Linked DNA regions of Modestobacter italicus. The protein of the gene in region 1 binds, or shares a complex with, the protein of each later gene. Links are inferred from orthologs where the notes say so. Each region holds a gene or a part of one and is shown on either strand. Other genes may lie near its edges. The genes, in order: rpsG and tig.

Evidence for each region.
Region 2: the proteins of rpsG (region 1) and tig are in contact, whole or in part, in a crystal structure (PDB 3GTY), measured with the Thermotoga maritima proteins. The link is inferred for Modestobacter italicus from one-to-one orthologs. Residues at the interface, in WP_004081843.1 of Thermotoga maritima: Lys34, Lys52, Lys55, Glu59, Arg62, Gln63, Glu66, Asn67, Lys69, Val71, Arg95, Ala109, Lys110, Lys111, Gly112, Arg113, Pro114, Glu117, Glu121, Ile124, Ala125, Tyr127, Asn128, Asn129, Thr130, Gly131, Lys135, Asp139, Arg142, Met143; in WP_004081061.1 of Thermotoga maritima: Glu122, Val124, Val129, Leu130, Tyr133, Glu188, Gly259, Ile262, Tyr263, Glu266, Ser270, Glu273, Gln274, Glu277, Arg308, Gln311, Ile312, Ser315, Tyr316, Glu325, Arg329, Arg336, Leu363, Phe366, Trp367, Arg373, Leu377, Arg381, Leu384, Glu387.

Annotation. Positions count from the first base shown.
Region 1 is NC_017955.1:4,909,779-4,915,649, forward strand. The notes cover bases 1,055-4,046. They hold rpsG (30S ribosomal protein S7), read right to left. Parts: upstream 2,790-4,046; coding sequence 2,319-2,789; downstream 1,055-2,318. Other genes in these bases: fusA (elongation factor G), read right to left, coding at 1,055-2,231; rpsL (30S ribosomal protein S12), read right to left, coding at 2,791-3,165; MODMU_RS23330 (chymotrypsin family serine protease), read left to right, coding at 3,807-4,046. Also shown: tuf (elongation factor Tu), read right to left, coding at 1-35; more of fusA, read right to left, coding at 132-1,054; more of MODMU_RS23330, read left to right, coding at 4,047-4,796; MODMU_RS23335 (hypothetical protein), read left to right, coding at 4,815-5,030; MODMU_RS23340 (LLM class F420-dependent oxidoreductase), read left to right, coding at 5,069-5,871.
Region 2 is NC_017955.1:1,684,082-1,689,916, reverse strand. The notes cover bases 2,085-5,040. They hold tig (trigger factor), read right to left. Parts: upstream 4,327-5,040; coding sequence 2,842-4,326; downstream 2,085-2,841. Other genes in these bases: MODMU_RS08180 (pyridoxal phosphate-dependent decarboxylase family protein), read right to left, coding at 4,506-5,040; MODMU_RS08195 (ATP-dependent Clp protease proteolytic subunit), read right to left, coding at 2,085-2,556. Also shown: ATP-dependent Clp protease ATP-binding subunit ClpX, read right to left, coding at 1-959; MODMU_RS08200 (ATP-dependent Clp protease proteolytic subunit), read right to left, coding at 1,274-1,906; more of MODMU_RS08195, read right to left, coding at 1,909-2,084; more of MODMU_RS08180, read right to left, coding at 5,041-5,835. UniProt on the Bacillus subtilis protein: Involved in protein export. Acts as a chaperone by maintaining the newly synthesized protein in an open conformation. Functions as a peptidyl-prolyl cis-trans isomerase.

The DNA.
Region 1 (5,871 bases):
TGCGGCTTGGTCCGCTCGAACTTGGCCTTGGCCACTGGGTTCCTCTCTTCGTGTGGTTCGCAGTCGTACGCGAGTCTGTGGGTGCGGGCGGTGCTCGCCGGCCGCGGGGGTCACCCGCGGCCGGCGGTTCGTTACTCGCCAGTCGCCTTGGCGATGATCTCCTTGGCGACGTTGGCCGGGACCTCGGCGTACGAGTCGAACACCATGGTGTAGCTCGCCCGTCCCTGGGTGCGGCTGCGCAGGTCGCCCACGTAGCCGAACATCTCCGACAGCGGCACCAGGGCCCGGACGACGCGGGCGCCGGAGCGCTCCTCCATCGCCTGGATGGTCCCGCGGCGGGAGTTCAGGTCGCCGATGACGTCACCCATGTAGTCCTCGGGGGTGACGACCTCGACGGCCATCAGCGGCTCGAGCAGGGCCGGGCTGGCCTTGCGAGCGGCCTCCTTGAAGACCATCGAGCCGGCGATCTTGAAGGCCATCTCCGAGGAGTCGACCTCGTGGTACTGACCGTCGATCAGCGTCGCCTTCACGCCGACCATCGGGTACCCCGCGAGGATGCCGTACTGCATGGCGTCCTGCATGCCGGCGTCGACCGAGGGGATGTACTCCCGCGGGATGCGACCACCGGTGACGGCGTTCTCGAACTCGTAGGTCGGGCCGTCGGCCGCGACCTCGAGGGGCTCGATCGTGACCTGGACCTTGGCGAACTGGCCGGACCCACCCGTCTGCTTCTTGTGGGTGTAGTCGACCTTCTCGACCCGCTTGCGGATCGTCTCGCGGTAGGCCACCTGCGGCTTGCCGACGTTGGCCTCGACGCGGAACTCGCGCCGCATCCGGTCGACCAGGATCTCCAGGTGGAGCTCGCCCATGCCGGAGATGACGGTCTGGCCGGTCTCCTCGTCCAGGCGGACCTGGAAGGTCGGGTCCTCCTCGGCGAGCTTCTGGATCGCGGTGCCCAGCTTTTCCTGGTCGCCCTTGGTCTTCGGCTCGATGGCCACCGAGATGACCGGCGCGGGGAAGGTCATCGACTCGAGGATGACCGGGCTCTGCGGGTCGCAGAGGGTGTCACCCGTCGTCGTCTGCTTCATCCCGTTGACGGCCACGATCTCGCCGGCGCCCACGCCCGCACGCTCTTCGCGCTTGTTCGCGTGCATCTGGTAGATCTTGCCGACCCGCTCCTTGCGGTCCTTGGTGCTGTTCAGCACCGGGGAGCCCGCGTCGAGCTTGCCGGAGTAGACCCGGATGTAGGTCAGCTTGCCGAGGTGCTGGTCGGTCTGGATCTTGAAGGCCAGCGCCGAGAACGGCTCGTTCTCGTCGGCGTGCCGCAGGACCTCGGTCTCGCCGTCGAGCGCGGTGCCGACGATCGCCTCGATGTCCAGCGGGCTGGGCAGGTAGTCCACGACACCGTCGAGCAGGGGCTGCACGCCCTTGTTCTTGAACGCGGTGCCGGTGAGGACCGGGTTCACCTGGCCGGCGATGGTGGCCTTGCGGATGGCCGCCTTCAGCCGGTCGACGGTGATCTCCTCGCCGCCGAGGTAGTCCTCCATCAGCGAGTCGTCGAAGTCCGCGATGTTCTCGAGCAGCTTCTCGCGGTACTCGGCGGCCTGGTCGGCGAGCTCGGCCGGGATCTCCTCGACCGCGTAGTCCTCACCCATCGCGGTCTCGCCGCGCCAGGTCAGGGCCTGCATCTTGACCAGGTCCACGACGCCGATGAAGTCGGCCTCGGCACCGATGGGCAGCTGCAGGACCAGCGGGTTGGCGGCGAGCCGCTCGACCATCATGTCCACGCAGCGGAAGAAGTCGGCACCGGTGCGGTCGAGCTTGTTGACGAAGCACATGCGCGGGACGCCGTACTTCTCCGCCTGACGCCACACCTGCTCGGTCTGCGGCTCCACGCCGGCGACGCCGTCGTAGACCGCGACCGCACCGTCGAGCACCCGCAGCGACCGCTCCACCTCGACGGTGAAGTCGACGTGCCCGGGGGTGTCGATGATGTTGATGTCGTGACCGTTCCAGGAGCACTTCGTCGCGGCCGACGTGATGGTGATGCCGCGCTCCTGCTCCTGCTCCATCCAGTCCATCGTGGCCGCGCCGTCGTGGACTTCACCGATCTTGTAGTTGATGCCGGTGTAGAAGAGGATCCGCTCGGTCGTGGTCGTCTTGCCGGCGTCGATGTGCGCCATGATCCCGATGTTGCGGGTCTTGGCGAGCTGGGCCTCGTTCTGGGCCATTACGTCACTCCTCTTCTTCCTCGTCCGCGCGCGGTGCTCGGGGATCGCCCGGGGTCACCGCGGGCAGCGGCTGCTGGTGGACTGCCGTCACCAGCGGTAGTGCGCGAAGGCCTTGTTCGACTCGGCCATCTTGTGGGTGTCCTCGCGACGCTTGACCGCGGCGCCCAGACCGTTGCTGGCGTCCAGCAGCTCGTTCATGAGGCGCTCGGTCATCGTCTTCTCGCGACGGCCGCGGCTGTACTGGATGAGCCAGCGCAGGCCGAGGGTCGTGCTGCGGGAGGCGCGGACCTCGATCGGCACCTGGTAGGTCGCACCACCGACGCGGCGGCTGCGGACCTCGAGGGCCGGCTTGACGTTGTCCAGCGCCCGCTTGAGCGTGACCACCGGGTCGGTGTCGTTCTTGGCACGGACGCCCTCGAGGGCGCCGTAGACGATCGCCTCGGCGACCGAGCGCTTGCCGTCGACGAGCACCTTGTTCACCAGCTGGGTCACCAGCGGCGACTGGTACACCGGGTCGGCGACGAGCGGACGACGGGGAGCGGGTCCCTTGCGAGGCATGTCAGCTCTTCTCCTTCTTCGCGCCGTACCGGCTGCGAGCCTGCTTGCGGTTGCGGACGCCCTGGGTGTCCAGCGAGCCGCGGATGATCTTGTAGCGCACGCCCGGCAGGTCCTTCACGCGGCCGCCGCGCACGAGCACCATGGAGTGCTCCTGCAGGTTGTGGCCGACGCCCGGGATGTAGGCGGTCACCTCGATGCCGCTGGTCAGCCGGACGCGGGCGACCTTGCGCAGCGCCGAGTTCGGCTTCTTCGGGGTCGTGGTGTACACGCGGGTGCACACCCCGCGGCGCTGGGGAGAACCCTTGAGCGCCGGGGTCTTGGTCTTCTCGACCTTGTCCTCGCGGCCCTTGCGGACCAGCTGGTTGATCGTGGGCATGGGTGGCCTGGATCTCCTACCTGCGCTGGGTCGTGCTGTGGATGTGGTGCGTGCCTGTGTGTGCCCGGTCGCCCGGCCCGTCCGATTCTGGCCGTGACCCACCGTCCGGCCCCCGCGCTCGGGCGTGTTGCCCCTCGCGAGAACCGGCCAGCTGATCGAGCCGGACTCGTCGCCCCTCGCCGTTCGGCGCGGCCACACCACCTTGCGATGGCCCCGTCGTGGACGGGCGTGGCCCCTGTCGGCCGGCCGGTCGAGAGGACCGTGGGCGTCGAGGTGCACCGCGAACAGGAGCAGGCCCAGGACACCCTGGGCACAGCTGACCACAGTACCCGGCCCTCTCGACCCGGTCAAAGCCGGGTCGACATGCTGCCGCGCACCGGACCAGCCGGTCTGCCTGGTACCAACCGCGACCGGTGGTGGACCATTCCCCCGTGCGCGCTGGGCGCGGGGAGGTGCCGGGAGGTCCCTGCCGGGAAGGTACCGGACGGCGCCCGTGGCCGGGAACACCCCGCGCGCTCGCCGCGTCCCCGCACCGACCCTGCTCGGGCTGCTCCTGTCGGACCCCGGCCCTACCGTCGGTGGTGAACCGCTCACGACCGGCTCCCAGGCCGTGACCCGCCCAGCTGCCCGGAGGTACCGCCGTGCTCCCCGACTCCGCCCGTGAACTGAAGGCCCGGTTGTCCCAGCGGCTGACCGAGGCGCCCACCGCGGTCGCCAGCTCCCTGGGCGGCGCCACCCGGTGGAGCGGCGTGGCGCTCGGCCTCGCCCCGGTGGGTGGCGGTCAGGTCCACCTGGCGATCCGGCTCGTCGAGCAGGCCGACGCCGACGTGGTGCTCGCCGGTCTCGATGCTGCGGCCCGGGCGGAGGTCGACGTCCGGGTGATAGGGCCGGTGCGCCCGCTGTCCTCCCCCACCGGGTACACCCCGACCGAGCTGCAGCAGCGGGTGCGCCCGCTCCGGCCGGGCCTGTCGGTCAGCCACCCCGACGTCTCGGCCGGGACCCTGGGCGGGTTCGTCCGCCGGCCGGGCAGCGAGGGGCTCCTGGAGCTGTCCAACAACCACGTCCTGGCCAACAGCGACGCGGCGACCGAGGGCGACCCGGTGCTGCAGCCCGGGGTGGCCGACGGCGGCACACCCGAGGACCGGGTCGGGACGCTGGCGGCCTTCGTCAGGCTGAGCGCCGATCCCGGCAACCTGGTCGACGCCGCGGTCGCCGCCCTGGACGCCGGTGTGGCGGCCGACCCCGCCGACTACCCCGGGGGCGCCCTGCTGCCCGCCGTCGCCGCCCCGGACGACGTCGACCCCGACGAGCTGGTGGAGAAGCTGGGCCGCACGACCGGCCACACCCGCGGCCGGATCACCGCCGTGGAGGTCGACGGCGTGGGGGTCCAGTACGACGACGGCGTGCACACCTTCGACGACCAGGTGGAGATCGAGGGCCTCACCGGGGCGTTCAGCGCCGGCGGCGACAGCGGCTCGGTGATCTGGCGCAGCCGCGACCGCGCTCCCCTGGGGCTGCTGTTCGCCGGCTCCACCGAGGGCGGCAGCGCGGGCGGCGGGGTCACCTTCGCCAACCCGCTGGCCACAGTGCTGCGCGAGCTCGGGGTGGAGTGGGTGTCCAGCGCGGGCTGAGGAGCGCATCATGGGGCGATGACCGACCGCGCGAGTGCCCGGGCCGCCAAGACCGCGCTGGCCGCCCGCCTCGCCGCCGACCCCGGCGTCGCGGCGGTCGGGCTGGCGCGGCAGGACGCCGAGTACGTCGTCCGGGTCGACCTGACCGAGGCAGGCGTCGGCAGCCGGGTGCCGCGGGACGTCGACGGCGTCCGCGTCGTGACGCACGTGATCGGCACCGTCCGCCCGCTGTAGGGACGCCCAAGCCCCTGCGCGACCGGTAGCCTCCGCGGATGCGCATCGGGATCCAGGCCAGCTACAGCGGGGACTTCAAGCAGACGGCGGCGGCGATCCGCGACCTGGAGGCCGCCGGGCTCGACGTCGCCATGGTCGCCGAGGTCTACACGTTCGACGCGGTGAGCCAGCTGGGCTACCTGGCGGCCGTCACCGAGCGGGTCGAGCTGATGAGCGGCATCTTCCCCATCTACAGCCGCACGCCGGCGCTCATCGCGATGACCGCTGCGGGGCTGGACTTCGTCTCGGACGGCCGGTTCACCCTGGGCCTCGGGGCGTCGGGCCCTCAGGTCATCGAGGGCTGGCACGGTGTCCCCTACGACGCCCCGCTGCAGCGCACCCGCGAGATCATCGAGATCTGCCGGCAGGTGTGGCGCCGGGAGCGGCTGGAGCACGCCGGCCCGAAGTACACCGTGCCGCTGCCGGCCGACCAGGGCACCGGCCTGGGCAAGCCGCTCAAGCTGATCAACACCCCGGTCCGGGACCGGATCCCGGTGCTGCTGGCCGCGCTCGGCCCGAAGAACGTCGAGCTGGCCGCCGAGATCGCCGAGAAGTGGGAGCCGATCTTCTTCCACCCGGAGCGCGCCGACGAGGTCTGGGGCGCCTCGCTCGCGGCGGGTCGGGCCAAGCGCGACCCTGCGCTGGGCGACCTCGACGTCGTCGTCGGTGTCCCGGTGGCGATCGGTGAGGACGTAGACCACCTGATCGAGGCCGTCCGGCCGGGGATCGCCCTCTACGTCGGCGGCATGGGCGCCAAGGGCAAGAACTTCTACAACGACCTGGCCCGCCGCTACGGCTACGA
Region 2 (5,835 bases), 3.2 Mb from region 1 along the record:
GCCTCGCGGTCCAGCTTCTGCACGCTGGTGATCACCGGCAGCCGGCCGATGAACTCGGGGATCATCCCGAACTTCAGCAGGTCCTCGGGCATGACCTGGGCGAAGGCGTTGGCCTCCTCGATCTCGGCCTTGCCGCGGACCTCGGCGCCGAAGCCGATGCCCTGCTTGCCGGTGCGGGCCTCGATCACCTGGTCCAGGCCGGCGAAGGCGCCACCCACGATGAACAGCACGTTGGTGGTGTCGATCTGGATGAACTCCTGGTGCGGGTGCTTGCGACCGCCCTGCGGCGGCACCGAGGCCGTCGTCCCCTCGAGGATCTTCAGCAGCGCCTGCTGCACGCCCTCGCCGGAGACGTCCCGGGTGATCGACGGGTTCTCGCTCTTGCGGGCGATCTTGTCGACCTCGTCGATGTAGATGATCCCGGTCTCGGCGCGCTTGACGTCGTAGTCCGCGGCCTGGATCAGCTTCAGCAGGATGTTCTCGACGTCCTCACCGACGTACCCGGCCTCGGTCAGCGCGGTGGCGTCGGCGATGGCGAAGGGCACGTTCAGCATCCGGGCGAGGGTCTGGGCCAGGTGCGTCTTGCCGCACCCGGTCGGGCCCATCAGCAGGATGTTGGACTTGGCGAGCTCGACACCCTCGTCCCGGCTGCCGCGCTCACCGCCGGCCTGGATCCGCTTGTAGTGGTTGTAGACCGCGACCGCGAGGGTGCGCTTGGCCTGGTCCTGGCCGATGACGTACTGCTCGAGGAAGTCGTGGATCTCCTTGGGCTTCGGCAGCTCGTCGAACTTGAGGTCCGACGACTCCGAGAGCTCCTCCTCGATGATCTCGTTGCAGAGGTCGATGCACTCATCGCAGATGTACACCCCAGGGCCCGCGATGAGCTTCTTGACCTGCTTCTGGCTCTTGCCGCAGAACGAGCACTTGAGCAGGTCGCCGCTCTCACCGATACGTGCCACCTGGCTGACCTCCACCTCGAGTGGGACGGCTGAGCCGTTGCCCCTGGTACGTGCCTTGTCGTTGCCCTCGTCGACGCCCTCGGACCCGGCGTCCCCTGCGTCCCTGCGGTCTGACCGGGGAGTCGGGCGTCCTCCGAACCTACCCGGCCGGACCGACGTTCCCGGGAACTGACGCACCCGGTTCGCCCGGCTCGCAACACCTGCCTCGCACCTCCCCCGTGACCCGGCGGAGGCTCGCGCCGACCGCCGGACGGGTTGGGAGAACGGTACGGGCCGGGGGCCCGGAATGCGCCCCCGGCCGCACCGTCACTGCATCAGGCAGCCGGGAGCGCGTTGAGCTTCCGGCTGGCGATGACCTGGTCGACGATCCCGTAGTCCTTGGCCTCCTGGGCCGTGAGGATCTTGTCCCGGTCGATGTCCTTGCGGACCTGCTCCTGGGTCTGGCCGGTGTGCCGGGCCAGGATGGCCTCCATCAGCGTGCGCACCCGCTCGATCTCCCGGGCGTGGATCTCCAGGTCGGTGACCTGGCCACCCGCCTCACCGGAGGGCTGGTGGATGAGCACCCGGGAGTAGGGCAGCGCGAGCCGCTTGCCCGGGGTCCCGGCCGCGAGCAGGACGGCGGCCGCGGAGGCGGCCTGGCCCATGCAGACGGTCTGGATGTCGGGACGGACGAACATCATCGTGTCGTAGATCGCCGTGAGCGCGGTGAACGAGCCACCGGGCGAGTTGATGTACATGGTGATGTCGCGGTCGGGGTCGTTGGACTCCAGCGTGATGAGCTGCGCCATCACGTCGTTGGCCGACGCGTCGTCGACCTGCACCCCGAGGAAGATGATGCGCTCCTCGAAGAGCTTGTTGTACGGGTTGGACTCCTTCATGCCGTAGCTCGTGCGCTCCACGAAGGAGGGCAGGATGTAGCGGCTGGAGGGCATCTGGAAGTCGCTCATGGTCACTTCTCCGGTCCGTCGGTGACCGGGTTGTCGGTCTCGGTCATGGTGTCGGCGCGGGTCACGACGTGGTCGACGAAGCCGTACTCGAGGGCCTCCTGCGCGGTGAACCAGCGGTCGCGGTCGGAGTCCTCGTTGATCCGCTCCGCGGTCTGCCCGGTGTGCAGCGCCTGGAGGCGGTTGAGCTCCTGCTTGGTGCTGCGGAACAGCTCGGCCTGGATCGCGATGTCGGAGGCGGTGCCGCCGACGCCGGCCGAGGGCTGGTGCATCAGGATCCGCGTGTGCGGCAGCGAGTACCGCTTGCCCTTGGTGCCCGCGGTGAGCAGGAACTGGCCCATCGAGGCGGCCAGGCCCATCGCGTAGGTGGCGACGTCGCAGTCGATGAACTGCATCGTGTCGTAGATCGCCATGCCCGCGGTGACCGAGCCACCGGGCGAGTTGATGTACAGGTGGATGTCGCGCTTGGGGTCCTCGGCGGACAGCAGCAGCATCTGCGCGGCCAGCTGGTTGGCGATCACGTCGTCGACCTGGCTGCCGAGGAAGATGATCCGCTCACGCAGGAGCCGCTCGTAGACCGAGTCGTTGAGGTTCATCATCGAGCCGCCGCCGCGCATCATCGGCGCGCCGGGGGTGATCAGTGGGGTGCTCACGGGTGCGGTGACCTCCGTAGGACTGCGGTGCAGTCGGTCTCGTGGAACGGGTTGGCCGGTGGTCGGGGGGTGTGTGCCGACGCCGCGGACGGCCTCTGGCTGCTGGTCGTCAGTGCGGCCTCGGGGATCGCTTCGTCGTCACGTCGACCCTAACGCGCACCCCCGACGGCTTCCTCCCGGTCGGGGCCGGTGTTCGCCGTGGGCGCAGCGGCGCGGACCCCGGGGACGACAGCGCCGCCCGCACCCCAGCAGGGGTACGGGCGGCGCGGTGGTGCCTCGGGGCCGTCAGGCCTTGGCGGTGCTGCCCTCGGCGTCGTCGACGGCGGCCTCGGCGTCGGTCACGACGGTGTCGGTGGCACCACCCTCGGCCTCGTTGTCGGCGTCGTCGTCGGCGACGTCACCGCCGGCGACCTCCTCCGGGACGTCGTCGCCGGCCGCGGCGACGGTGCGCGGGCGCAGCGCCTCCAGGTCGACGACGTTGCCCGACGCGTCGGTGATCGTGGTCTCGTCGAGCAGCTGCGCGAGGGCCTTGGTGCGGCGGACGTCGGCGACGAAGTCGGCGATGTTGTTGCCCTGCTGCAGCTGCTGCGCGTACTGCTCGGGGCTGACCCGGTTGCGCTGGGCCTGCGCCATGATCTGCGCGGAGAGGTCCTCGTTGTCGACGGTCACCTCACGGGCGTCGGCGATCGAGTCGAGGATGAACTGGGTCTTGACCGCCTTCTCGACGTTCTCCCGCAGCTCGGCGTCGTAGGCCTCGCGGCCGCCCTCGATCCCGGCGGCGGTGAAGTAGGCGTCCCAGTCCATGCCGGCCTGCTGGAGCTCGCGCTCCATGGCCTGACCGCGCCAGGCGAGCTCCTGCTCGACCATGTTCTCCGGCACCGGCACCTCGATGACCTCGATGAGGTGCTCGACCAGCTTGTCGCGGGCCTCGGCGCCCTGCTGCAGCACCTTGGTGCGGGACAGCCGGGTGCGGACGTCCTCGCGCAGCTCGGCCAGCGTGTCGAACTCGCTGGCGATGGAGGCGAACTCGTCGTCCAGCTCGGGGAGCTCCTTGGCCTTGACCGAGCGCACGGTGACGGTGACGTCGGCCAGCTCGCCGGCGTCGTCACCGGACAGCAGCGCGGTCTGGAAGGTGGCGCTCTCGTCGGCGGACAGACCGGTGACGGCCTCGTCGAGGCCGGCCATCAGGCCGCCCGAGCCGACCTCGTAGGACATGCCGGTGGTGCTGCCGTCCTCGAGGACCTCGCCGTTGAGCGTGGCCTCCAGGTCGATGGAGACGTAGTCGCCCTCGGCGGCGGCGCGCTCGACCCCGGTCAGGGTGGCGAAGCGCTCGCGCATGACCGACACCTGCGCGTCGATCTCCTCGTCGGTGACCTCGACGTCGTCGACGGTGACCGCGAGGGAGTCCAGCGGGGGCAGCTCGAGGGTGGGGGCGACGTCGACCTCGGCGGTGAAGGCGAGGGCCTCGCCGTCGTCGATCCGGGTCACCTCGACCTCGGGCTGGCTGATCACCCGGACCTGGTTCTCCCGGATCGCCTCGGAGTAGACCTCGGGGACGGCGTGCTGGACGACCTGCTCGAGGACGACGGGGCGGCCGATGCGCTGGTCGAGGACGCGGTTGGGGACCTTGCCGGGGCGGAAGCCGGGGACGCGGACCTGCTTGCCCAGCTCCTTGTAGACCTCACCGAAGGCGTGGTCCAGGTCGCTCCACGGCACCTCGATCGCGAGCCGGACCCGGGTCGGGCCCAGGTTCTCGATGGTGCTCTTCACTGTGCAGCGCTCCTCTGGAAGGGGGACGGACGACGGGCGCGACGCACACGGCATCGCAGCTCGCCACGAGTCTAGAGATGTCGGTCGTGTGTCGGGGTGGCGGGATTTGAACCCACGGCCCCCCGCTCCCAAAGCGGGTGCGCTACCAAGCTGCGCCACACCCCGTGGCCGCTGCGAGTCTAGGGGGCGGGCGGCGTCCCCGTGCCGCGACGTCGGCCGTCGACCGCGGCCACGGCCCGGCGCACCGCGTCGACGGACGCCTCGACGTCGGCCGCGTCGGTCGACCAGTTGCTCACCGAGACCCGGAGCACGGCCCGGCCGGCCCACCGGGAGCCCGACATCCACACCGTCCCGTCGGAGATCACCGCAGCGGTGACCGCCGCGGTGCGCTCGTCGCTGCCGAAGCTGACGCAGACCTGGGTGTAGACGACGTCGTTGAGGACCGCCGCGCCGTCCAGGCCGGCCAGGCCCCGGGCCAGCGCCTGCGCGTGCTCGACCAGCCGGTCGACGAGCGCGGCCACGCCCGCCTGACCCAGCGACCGCAGCGCCGCCCAGACCGGCACGCCCCGGGCCCGCCGGGACATCTCCACCGTCACGTCGACCGGGTCGGTGACGTCGCTGCTCAGCAGGTAGCTGGTCCGGACGCCCAGCGCGGCGCGCATCAGCGCCGGGTCGCGCACGACGGCGACGCCGCAGTCGTAGGGCACGTTGAGCGTCTTGTGCGCGTCGGTGGCCCACGAGTCGGCCCGGTCCAGCCCGCCGACGAGGTGCGCCAGCGCGGGTGAGGCCGCGGCCCACAGGCCGAACGCCCCGTCGACGTGCACCCAGGCGCCGTGCCGGTGCGCGAGGTCGGCGGCGTCCCCGAGCGGGTCGAACGCACCCGAGTGCAGGTTGCCCGCCTGCAGGCAGACGATCGTGGGGGTGCCGGCGGGCGCGCCGTCGAGGGCGCGGGCCAGGGCGTCGGTCCGCAGCCGCCCCTGGTCGTCGACGGCGACCTGCTCCGGCCGGCCCAGCCCCAGGTAGCGCAGCGCCAGGTCCACCGAGACGTGGCTGTCCGCACCGACGAGCACCCGGACCCGCGGGCCGCCGGCCAGCCCCTCCTCCTCCACGGCCCACCCGGCGCCGGTCAGCACCGCGTGCCGGCCGGCGGCCAGGCACGACGTGTTCGCCGTCGTCGCACCGGTGGAGAAGCCGACCGCGCTGCCGGCCGGCAGGCCGAGCAGGTGCACCAGCCACTCCCCCGCGGCCTCCTCGACGCCGGCGACGCCTGGGGTGGCCGCGCGCATGCCGGTGTTCTGGTCCCAGCTGCTGACCAGCCAGTCCGCGCCCAGCGACGCCGGGAGCACCCCGCCCATGACCCAGCCGAAGAACCGGCCGGAGTTGATCGCCATCAGCCCCGGCTCGGCGAGGGCGGCGAGCTCGTCGACGACCTGGGCCGCGCCGGCCGGCGGCTGGCTCAGCAGCTCGAGGGCGCGGGCCCGGACCTCGTCCGCGGTCGCGGCCGGGGGC